DNA from 2 places in the Priestia sp. SB1 genome. Region 2 is predicted to be linked to the other one. Evidence: riboswitches for the same ligand, from Rfam matches in the RefSeq annotation. Region 2 holds a riboswitch; the other holds the start of a gene.

What was found. A riboswitch is a leader RNA that binds a small molecule or an ion and turns the genes downstream of it on or off. The one in region 2 is predicted to bind S-adenosylmethionine.
Region 1: linked by a shared signal. The riboswitch ahead of WKH56_RS29710 (sulfite oxidase-like oxidoreductase) and the one ahead of WKH56_RS11685 (bifunctional homocysteine S-methyltransferase/methylenetetrahydrofolate reductase) in region 2 are both predicted to bind S-adenosylmethionine.

What each region holds. Positions count from the first base shown of each region.
Region 1 covers NZ_JBBJSS010000010.1:62,428-67,990, reverse strand. The annotation lists gene moaC (cyclic pyranopterin monophosphate synthase MoaC) at 1-455, shown strand, start outside; gene WKH56_RS29715 (MogA/MoaB family molybdenum cofactor biosynthesis protein) at 468-980, shown strand; gene WKH56_RS29710 (sulfite oxidase-like oxidoreductase) at 1,014-1,676, opposite strand; SAM riboswitch class I at 1,752-1,858, opposite strand; gene WKH56_RS29705 (hypothetical protein) at 2,000-2,368, opposite strand; gene WKH56_RS29700 (putative polysaccharide biosynthesis protein) at 2,382-3,992, opposite strand; gene WKH56_RS29695 (YjgB family protein) at 4,325-4,909, shown strand; gene WKH56_RS29690 (GNAT family N-acetyltransferase) at 4,937-5,563, opposite strand, start outside.
Region 2 covers NZ_JBBJSS010000003.1:207,297-212,859, forward strand. The annotation lists gene WKH56_RS11680 (YkvI family membrane protein) at 1-591, opposite strand, end outside; SAM riboswitch class I at 924-1,034, shown strand; gene WKH56_RS11685 (bifunctional homocysteine S-methyltransferase/methylenetetrahydrofolate reductase) at 1,142-2,980, shown strand; gene metH (methionine synthase) at 2,981-5,563, shown strand, end outside.

The DNA.
Region 1 (5,563 bases), on a different contig from region 2:
GTGCCAATATGGTCGATATTAGCGAAAAATCTATCACTCGCCGCGTTGCAACAGCTCGTTCAAGCATACTCGTTAACAAAGAAATTCACGAAGCCATTGTAGAACATAAAATCGGAAAAGGCGATGTGCTTGCTGTGGCACAAGTAGCAGGGATTATGGCAGCAAAACGCACGTCTGACATTATTCCGATGTGTCACCCTCTTTTATTAAAAGGCGTAAACCTTTCATTTGACTGGGATACAAGCAATGACAAGTATCGTTTATTAATAGAAGCAACTGTTAAAACGGAAGGCTCAACGGGCGTTGAAATGGAAGCTTTAACTGCCGCTTCTGCCTGCGCTCTAACCGTTTATGATATGTGCAAAGCCATTGATAAAGGCATGATTATCGGCGAAACATATCTGCTTGAAAAATCAGGCGGCAAAAATGGTGACTACAAGCGTACGGAAGCGTAAAGGAGGTACATAATGAGCGCACATGAACATAAATCCAAAGCAACTCAGCCCGTTCGCTGCAAAGTCATTACGGTATCCGATACACGTACAAAAGAAACCGATAAAAGCGGCGCGCTAATGATCCAACTTCTGAAAGAACACGAGATGCAGGTCGCTTCCTATGAAATTGTAAAAGACGATCAAACGTCGATTCAACAAGCGATACTTACCGGATGCAGTGCTGAGGACATTGACGTTGTTCTCACAAACGGCGGCACCGGCATTACAAAACGAGACGTCACAATTGAAGCCGTTCAAGCGCTGATTCATAAAGAAATCGTCGGGTTTGGCGAGCTGTTTCGCATGCTGAGCTATACCGAAGACATTGGCAGCGCAGCGATTATGAGCCGGGCAATTGCCGGGACGATTAACGAAAAAGCCGTTTTTTCTACACCAGGATCAAGCGGTGCTGTTCGCCTAGCTATGACCAAACTGATTTTGCCTGAACTTCGCCACGTTGTGTGGGAATTAAACCGCCAGCGCTAACAAAATGCCTATGCTTGCGCATAGGCATTTTCATTAATCATAGTCTTTATGTACCCACTCATCTTCTGGAATGCCTAAATCTTCTCCAGAAAAACGCTCTTCTTTAAACGGATCTCCTCTAAGATGAAAGCCGTTTTGCTCCCAAAAGCCCGGATGGTTTTCATCAATAGCTTCAAAGCCCCGAAGCCATTTGACACTTTTCCAAAAGTACAAATGCGGCACAACCAATCGCAGCGGATATCCATGCTTAGGTGTAAGCGGCTCTCCGTTAAAGGAATGAGCGAGAAGAATATCGTCTCTCAGTAAATCTTTTACTTCAATATTTGACGTATAGTCATTATCTCCGTGCAGCATGATGTATTTACTTTTCAACTCCACGCCAACTGCTTTTAAAAAGTCTGCAAACAGCACGCCCGTAAATTCATTATCAAGTCTTGTCCATCTCGTTACGCAGTGAATATCACATTTAACCGTTGTTTGAGGCATGTTCAATATATCTTGATACGAAAGCATCACTTCTTTGTCTACCAACCCAAACACGCGAAGCGTCCACTCCTCTAAGTTATAATCCGGCACATCGCCTTCGTGTAAAATGGGAAAGCGCTCTGTTACTACCTGACCCGGAGGCACTCGTCCTTCATACTTTGGATCAATTTCCGGTGTTTTCATTCGTTTAATACGGTCTGCTTTGTTCAAATTATCACCTCGTTGTTTTTTGTACATAAAAAGCCCTTCCTTAAATAAATAAGGAAGAGCTTTGTTTCAGCTTCTTCCTTATCTCTAAGAGCGATACACTCTTAAGGATTTGGCACCATTCTGTCATAGACAGCGGTTGCCGGGTTTCACAGGGCCAGTCCCTCCACCTCTCTTGATAAGGAAACAAATTGTATTTGTTTTATGTAATAAAGTCAGTATTAAGCTTTTTGTCATAATTGTCAATATTATTTTTCTTTTCCGCACAAAAAACTTTAAAAACAGATAGAGTTATAAGGTTTTAGTCTACTAAGTATGTAAAGCCTTTACCCTTCTCCATCAATCATCGTATACTTCCTAGCAAAGCGCTTGTAGTAAATTTGCTCATCCTCTTGCCCATTGTTAAAAACAAGTCGGTTATGATCAATATCTTTCTCTTTTAACACATAGCCTTTTTCATTCATCAGTTGAATATATTCATCTAAATGTCCTTTTTTCACCATATAGTAAAGAACATTATCTGAATCCGTAGTCTTTGCTACATCTTGACTTCCCACTTCTAACTTGAATACGGCTGTTGCTGTTTGAATGGGACGGTAGTCTCCAAACACCTTTTCCCAGTTTAGTAGCAGCAGCGCGCCGAAGATTATGATACATCCTCCAGCGGCTACGGTTAGTACAAATCGTTTTGACACTTCTTTCTCTCCTTTACATTCTTTTTCTTCTATTTAACACAACAGATTGCCCTAAACTTGTTTTGACGCCAAGCCCTAGATACACAGCAGCACCTAAAGCTATTGAAATACAAGACGTGCTACTCGCAAGTGAAGATGCAGACAGCTTATTTTCCAGAAAATAGTGAGAAGCATAATTGCCAATAAGCACAGCGGCTGACATCACACTTACTAATAAAACAGGAGTCAACGCGGCTTTTCCTAGTGATTGAACTCGGTAAGAAATGGATTTTTCAATTAAATAAAAGTTATAGATAACCGATACACCATATCCTCCGTACGTCGCGACAACAGGTCCAATTTCTTTTAAGCTTGAAACCAACAGTACGTTTAATACTATCTTCACAACAATACCTAAGCCCAAGCCAAAAATTAATTTCTTTTGCTGATTAATTCCTTGAAGAATCGCGGCTGTTACGGTAAAAAGAGCAAATAAAATGGCAGCAGGCGCATACCATTGTAAAACAACTCCACCGATTTCAGGACTGTTTTTCGCTCCAAAGATCATCATATATACCGGCTTACCCAATAAACAAAGCCCCACCGCAGAAGGAAGAGTAAAAAACAACAGCAGCTGCAGCGTTTTTGTAATCTTTCCTTTTACTTCTCGTAAATTTCCTTGCACAAAAGAAGATGTAATACCCGGAATCAGCGACATGCTGAAGGCAGTCGCTAGCGATACCGGCACCATTACTAAAATTTGCGCTAACCCAATGACGGAGTTAATCGTTTCGGCTTTAGCTTGTCCATACCCTATTGATTGAAAAAGCATGTTAATCGTAAACGTATCAATATTTTGATAGATTGGAATAGCTAAACCAACTAATACAAACGGAACAGCGTACGTCACAAGCTCTTTGAACATTAAAGAGAACGGAACAGATTTATTATTCTTTCCGCTATTCACTTCCTTCATAATCAGCCGCTTGCGTTTTAGATACGTCGCACCAAGAATCCCTATACCCCCTAAGCCTCCAATAAACGCTCCAAACGTACCAATTCCAACAGCTTTTGTCATCGTGCTATGAAAGAGATGAATAACAGCGTATGCTCCTGCTAAAATAAACAGCACACGCACTATTTGTTCAATAATTGTACTTAGCGCGGACGGTCCCATGGACTGGTTACCTTGAAAGTAGCCTCGTAATAGACTCATAGGCGGGATAATAATTAAAGCAAAGCTCACCATTCGAATCACGTATACCACGTCTTTTTGACTATTTCCTGAGGAATCTTTTCCGTTAATCACTAGCTCAGCGAGCGAAGGCGCCATGGTATAGAGGACTAAAAATCCTATTATGCCTGTTATCGTCATTAATAGAAGGCCTGCTTTTAATAGATCTTGCCCTGCCCTGTAGTTTCCAAGACCGTTATATTTCGATACATACTTCGAAACAGCAAGCGGAAGACCCATTGTCGATAAGCTTAGCATCAAGGTATATGGACCGTATGCATACTTATAAAGCGCGTAACCTGACGTTCCGACTAGCGCTGTAAACGGAATAATATAAATAAAACCCAAAATCTTTGTTAGCAAAGAAGACGCTGTTAACAAAAGCGTACCTCTCATCAAATTTTTTTCCATACATCAAAACTCCAGCAATAAATATTATATTTTTAACAAATACTTGATTTATTGTATCATACTTACAGTTATTATCTAGTTTTTTATAAAGACTTAGAATCCTCCCTATATTACGTTTTTTTACATAATAAAGGAACAAAAACCAATCTTTTCACCTATGAGAAATGAATCGTTTTTTGCTTTTCACCTTACCTGACGTTTATATTCTGAAAGGCGTGTTACATTATATATATCAGTTACCAACTCAACTAAGACTCCTTGACCATTCTGGCCTACCTTCTCTTTTAGGTAGACTGAGATTGATAAATCGTTATATATAGGAGGAAAAAATCATGAAAATGAAACAACGACTATCAAAAGCGGCTGCTGCTGCGACGATTACAGGAATTGCTGCGTTTGGATTTGCTCCTGTGGCTCAGCTTGATACCCCAGCACACGCAGCTACATCTCAAGAAACAAGCAGCCAAAGTCAAACAGCTGTAAAAAACATTAACGAAATTTATAATGCGGCGGTGCAAGGTGAAGTGCCGCGGTTAACAGCAGACTTAAAAATTGGCAAAAGCCTGCGTCAAGATGTTCGAGATCAGTTCGGTCCTCCGCCTGAAGGTTCATCAAATAACTTTGACTACTATCATGCGGAAATGGGCCATCCTGGATATGCATTTGGTTATGACCAAAATAACGTCATTAACGAAATTCGCTATTTTGGTACAAATGTAGAGCGTCAAACAAATTTAGGGTCCATCACGCAAGCTAACTTAAAGAAAGAATTAGGTCAGCCAAACTTTACAAGCAAAGTAAAAGGTGATGGTACGACTCAAACGAGATACACGTATCATGCCGGCGCCTATGATCTTGAATTTATTTTTGATGATAGCAAAACGTTGAATCACGTAAACTTAGTTGCAAAACCTTAAGAAATAGAAAAAGTAGCAGGCAGCCTGCTACTTTTTTTCATGAAATAAAACTAATGCGGAATCAGCTACGTGTTCATACCCAATCTCCATGTAAATCTTGTTAGACGTAGGGTTTGTCGTGTCCGTGTATAGACTTGTTGTTTGAAAACCGCTGTCTAGCATAAGCTGAGAAAGCGTGGACACACAGCTTGATGCATAGCCTTTTTTACGTTCTTCCCGCGGCGTGTACACAAAGTTAATCGTAACGTTGTGGGTTGTCGGACGCGTAGCATTAGCAATTGACACATACTTCCCGTTCACTTCCCATAAAAATAGCCGTTCTGCTTTAATAAAAGCTTCGCCTGTTTTGACAGCTTGCTCTTTTGATACAGGCTCTCCAATGACGTCCATAAACTCCCAAATCCATTCCGTCACGAGCGGAATATGCTCTGATCTTGCTTTTACCAGCACTCCTTTCGCGTCCGCAGCTTTTTTCACTTTGTCTAACCGATAAATGCGCTGATCCATTTTCAACGAAGCTTCTTGATTTTTTAGCGCTGCTAGTTTTTGAGAAAGATATAAAACCGTTTGCTTTTCTCCAACTAAGCCCGGTACGGCGGTTTCTTTTAACAGCTCAGCTACTTCGTTCAGCTCATCATTCGTTAGCTTCTGTAT
Region 2 (5,563 bases):
AGCCAAAGCTAGATTTAGGGAAATATATAAAAAGGGACTAACCGCCCACTTCCACTGTGTGACGAGCGTTAAGTCTGGCTTCGTTTGAATCAGTGAGAAATAGCTGACATTTGGCACAAAGATGATAAAAGCAAATGAAAGCATCATCGGCACAACAAGAGAATTAACCATTAAAATACCGTTAATTCCTCTTGCGATAAATATATAAGTTAAAACAATTGTACAAATCATCCCAACAGGAGGCCACAGCCCGAACTGTTCTTTTCCTATTGCCCCCGTACTCGCTAGCATGACTGAAGTTACTCCAAATAAAATGACGATCATTACACCGTTTACCGCTTTTCCAAGTACATCACCAAATAAATATGTATTAAGCTGCTGATAAGAAGAAGCCCCAATTGCGTGCGAAAGCAGCATCATTTTCGAACCTAGCCAAATAAAAAACAAGCCGCTGACCAAAATTCCAACCATTCCAAGTTCGCCGTACTGTGTAAAAAATTGAACAATTTCCTTGCCTGTTGCAAAACCGGCTCCTACAACGGTGCCTACATACGTAGCAGCAACCTGCAGCGTGAGTTTCCACCTTTTCATGCCCATCACCCTTCTACCCTTCATAGTTCACTATATGTAGAAACGGTTAAAAAAAGACGAGCCTTTTATATGTAAATCCTCGCCTCACCCGGTGCTATTCCTTTTTCGTTTTTTTATTTCCTTCTTGTTTTTTTCATGAAAACCCTTTATCCCTTAACATAACGGCAGTTTTCAAACAAAATATACGGATATTTTCCCTTTAGCTTTTAAATTTTCCTCAATATTTGCTGGAAATTCACAATTTACTGTTGTATAATTTCTAAAAATCAGATAAATTATTAAATAAGTATTCTTTCTATTTAAAAAAATATGTTTCAATTATATACAATTGATTCTTATCATGAGAGGTGGAGGGACTGGCCCTTTGAAACCTCAGCAACCAGTCGTTAGAGACATGGTGCTAAATCCAGCAAGCAATTAATTTATTGCTTGGAAGATAAGAAGGCGAAAAAAGTCTTCTTCTTAAGAAGACTTTTTCTATTTTATCGGCATATTGCATAAAACGAATCACTCGTGAAATAGAAGCGGAACAATTTAAGGAGGTTTTGACATGGGGTTACTTGAAGATTTAAAGTCTAAAATTTTAATTGGGGATGGTGCCACTGGTACCCTCCTTTACTCACACGGTATTGACAGCTGTTTTGAAGAACTAAACATCACCAAACCAGAAGAGGTTTCTCGTATTCACAGAGCCTATGTAGAAGCTGGTGCAAACGTTATTCAAACAAATACGTACGCTGCTAATTATCAAAAACTTGCCCGTTATGGATTAGAAGATTCAGTCAAAGACATCAATGTTGCTGGTGTAAAATTAGCGAAACAAGCTGCAAACGATCAGGCTTACGTGGTTGGTACACTCGGCGGAATTCGTTCTTTCCAAAAAAATGCTATTAGCTTAGAAGAGGTTAAGCGAAGCATTCGTGAACAAATGTTTTGGCTTTTAAATGAAGGCGTGGATGGCCTTTTATTTGAAACATACTATGATTTCGAAGAATTAAAGACCGTTCTTACACTAGCAAGAAAAGAAACGGATAAGCCTATTATTACCCACGTTTCCCTGCATGATATTGGCGTACTGCAAGATGGGCGTCCTTTAGCAGATGCATTAAAAGAATTAGAAGACTTGGGAGCAGATGTTGTCGGGCTAAACTGCCGTTTAGGTCCTTATCATATGATTCAGTCTCTTGAAGAAGTACCGCTTCCTGATCGTGCTTTCTTATCTGCTTACCCTAATGCCAGCCTTCCGGCGTATGTGGAAGGCAAGCTGGAATATGAAACGAATGAAGACTACTTTGTAGAAAGCGCGCGTTTATTCCGCGAACAAGGGGTTCGCTTAATTGGAGGATGCTGCGGTACAACACCAGCTCACGTACGCGCCATGTCGTCTGCCTTAAAAGACCTGCCGCCGATTACAAGCAAAATCGTTAAAATGAGACCAGCCGTTACGGTTCAAGAGCGTGAGCAGCAGGATAAACCTCATATGCACGAAATTGTGAAGAAGCGCCGCTCGGTTATCGTTGAGCTGGATCCGCCTAAACAGCTTGGTCCGACGAAATTTTTAGAAGGCGCAAAAGCACTTGATAAAGTCGGCGTAGATGCTATTACATTAGCTGATAATTCTCTTGCCTCACCTCGCATCAGCAACTTGGCAATGGCAACACTGATGCAACAAGAAACAAAAGCACGACCGCTTATTCATATTACCTGTCGCGACCGAAATTTAATTGGACTTCAATCTCATTTAATGGGACTTCATACGCTAGGAATGAATCAAGTGCTTGCAATTACCGGTGATCCGTCAAAAGTTGGCGATTTCCCTGGCGCCACTTCGGTCTATGATTTATCTTCATTTGACTTGATTAGTTTAATTGCTCAGTTTAATGAAGGACTATCTTATTCCGGCAAACCGCTTGGTCAAAAAACCAATTTTTCCATTGCAGCTGCCTTTAACCCAAACGTGCGTCACTTAGACCGAGCCGTTCAGCGCTTGGAAAAGAAAATCGACTGCGGGGCTCACTATTTCATTACTCAGCCTCTCTATTCAACTAAGCAAATTGAAGAGGTATATGAAGCAACCAAACATTTAACAACACCGGTATACATCGGGATCATGCCGTTAACAAGCGCAAGAAATGCTCGATTTATTCACCATGAAGTACCTGGAATTAAATTATCAGAAGATATTCTAGAACGTATGGACGCAACGGGAAATGACCGGATTCGCGGTGAAGTCGAAGGCCTTGCGATTGCAAAAAACTTAATTGATACAGCATATGAACTATTTGACGGTATTTACTTAATTACGCCGTTTATGCGCTATGAAATGACCGAAATTCTAACACGCTATATTCATGACAAGCAACTCGTTACATCAGAAAGGAAGATATAAATGAGCTCACTTATCGAACAACAACTAAAGAAGCGAATACTCGTCATCGATGGAGCAATGGGAACGATGATTCAAGATGCTGATTTAAGCGCTGAAGATTTTGGCGGCGAAGAATATGAAGGCTGCAACGAATATTTGACCCGAACAGCGCCTCATGTGATTCAGCGCATTCATGAAGAGTACTTTGCAGCGGGTGCTGACATCATTGAAACCAATACGTTTGGCTCAACATCTACCGTACTTGATGAATACGATTTAGGCCACTTGGCGTATGAATTGAATATCGAAGCTGTGAAGCTTGCTTGTGCAGCCCGCGATAAATATTCAACTCCCGAATGGCCTAGGTTCGTAGCTGGAGCTATCGGTCCTACCACTAAAACTCTCTCTGTTACGGGAGGTATTACATTCCCTGAGTTAGTAGAATCGTACGAAGAGCAAGCTCGGGGTTTGTTAGACGGCGGCGTTGACTTACTTCTAGTCGAAACCTGTCAAGACATGCTGAACGTAAAAGCTGCGTTTTTAGGCATTACAGCGGCGTTTGAAAAACTGAAAATAGAAGTTCCAATTATGATTTCAGGAACGATTGAGCCAATGGGAACAACTCTCGCTGGTCAAGATATCGAATCTTTTTACTTATCACTGGAACACATGAAGCCTCTTTCAGTCGGACTTAACTGCGCGACAGGTCCTGAATTTATGACGGATCATATTCGCTCTCTTTCAGACCTAGCCACTTCAGCTGTTAGCTGTTATCCAAACGCTGGACTTCCGGATGAAGAAGGCAATTATCATGAATCCCCTGAGCTGCTGGCTCAAAAAATTAAAGGATTTGCTGATAAAGGCTGGTTGAACTTTGTAGGCGGATGCTGTGGTACAACGCCTGCTCATATTAAAGCACTTGCTGAAGCGGTAAAAGAGGTTGCTCCTCGTTCGCTTGATCGCTCCGAGCATAATCATGCTGTAACCGGTATTGAACCGCTTGTATATGACGATTCTATGCGCCCTCTTTTTGTGGGAGAACGTACGAATGTAATCGGTTCTCGCAAGTTCAAGCGTCTGATTGCGGAAGGGAAAATTGAAGAAGCATCTGAAATTGCGCGTGCTCAAGTTAAAAATGGTGCTCACGTTATTGATATTTGCTTAGCAGATCCAGACCGTGAAGAAATGGAAGACATGGAGGAATTTATTCAAGAAGTTGTAAAAAAAGTGAAGGTTCCTCTTGTAATCGATTCAACTGACGAGAAAGTTATTGAAAAAGCTTTAACGTACTCGCAAGGTAAGGTCATTATCAACTCCATTAACTTAGAAGATGGTGAAGAGCGTTTTGATGCAATCTTGCCGCTAGTAAAAAAATTCGGTGCAGCTCTGGTTGTCGGTACAATCGATGAAACAGGCATGGCGGTTACTGCAGAAAGAAAAGTAGAGATTGCTAAACGCTCACATGATTTGCTTGTTGAAAAACATGGCTTTAATCCAAAAGATATTATTTTTGACCCTCTTGTGTTTCCTGTAGGGACTGGTGATGAACAATATATTGGTTCTGCTGAAGAAACAGTTAAGGGAATTAAAATGATTAAAGAAGCCCTGCCTGATTGCCTGACCATTCTTGGCGTAAGTAACGTGTCATTCGGTCTTCCTCCAGTCGGACGTGAAGTACTAAATGCGGTTTACCTTTATCACTGTACGCAGGCTGGACTCGATTATGCCATTGTTAATACAGAAAAATTAGAGCGCTATGCTTCTATTCCAGAAGCTGAAATTGAGCTTGCTAATGCGTTATTATTTAACACAACTGATGAAACGCTAAGCACGTTTACGGACTTTTATCGTGATAAAAAGAAAGAAGCAAAAGTAGAAATTTCTACGTTAACACTTGAAGAACGATTGGCAATGTATATTGTCGAAGGTACAAAAGAAGGATTGCTTCCTGATTTAGAACAGGCTTTAGCTCAATATGATGATCCGTTAGATATTATTAACGGACCGCTTATGAAGGGGATGGCGGAAGTCGGACGTTTGTTTAATGACAACCAGCTGATTGTAGCAGAAGTGCTTCAAAGTGCGGAAGTTATGAAAGCATCCGTTGCCTTTTTAGAACCTCATATGGAAGCAACTGAAAATGATTCTGGAAAAGGAAAAGTGATTCTTGCAACGGTTAAAGGCGACGTGCACGATATCGGTAAAAACTTAGTAGACATCATTTTAAGCAACAATGGTTTTAAAGTCATTGATTTAGGAATTAAAGTAACGCCGCAGCAGCTGATTGAAGCAGTAAAAGACGAAAAGCCAGACATCATTGGCCTGTCAGGTCTTTTAGTAAAATCAGCTCAGCAAATGGTTTTAACTGCACAAGATTTAACGCAATCAAGCATTGATGTTCCAATTATGGTAGGAGGCGCTGCCCTTTCCCGTAAATTTACTGACTTTAAAATTGCCCCGGAATATGAAGGTGCCGTCCTCTACGCCAAAGATGCGATGGACGGATTAGCGTTAGCAAATAAGCTGCAGAACAAAGAAGAAGTTATTCAGCTTTTAGCAGATTTAAAAACGCGTCAAGAAAAGAAAGTAACGGTTCGAGAACGC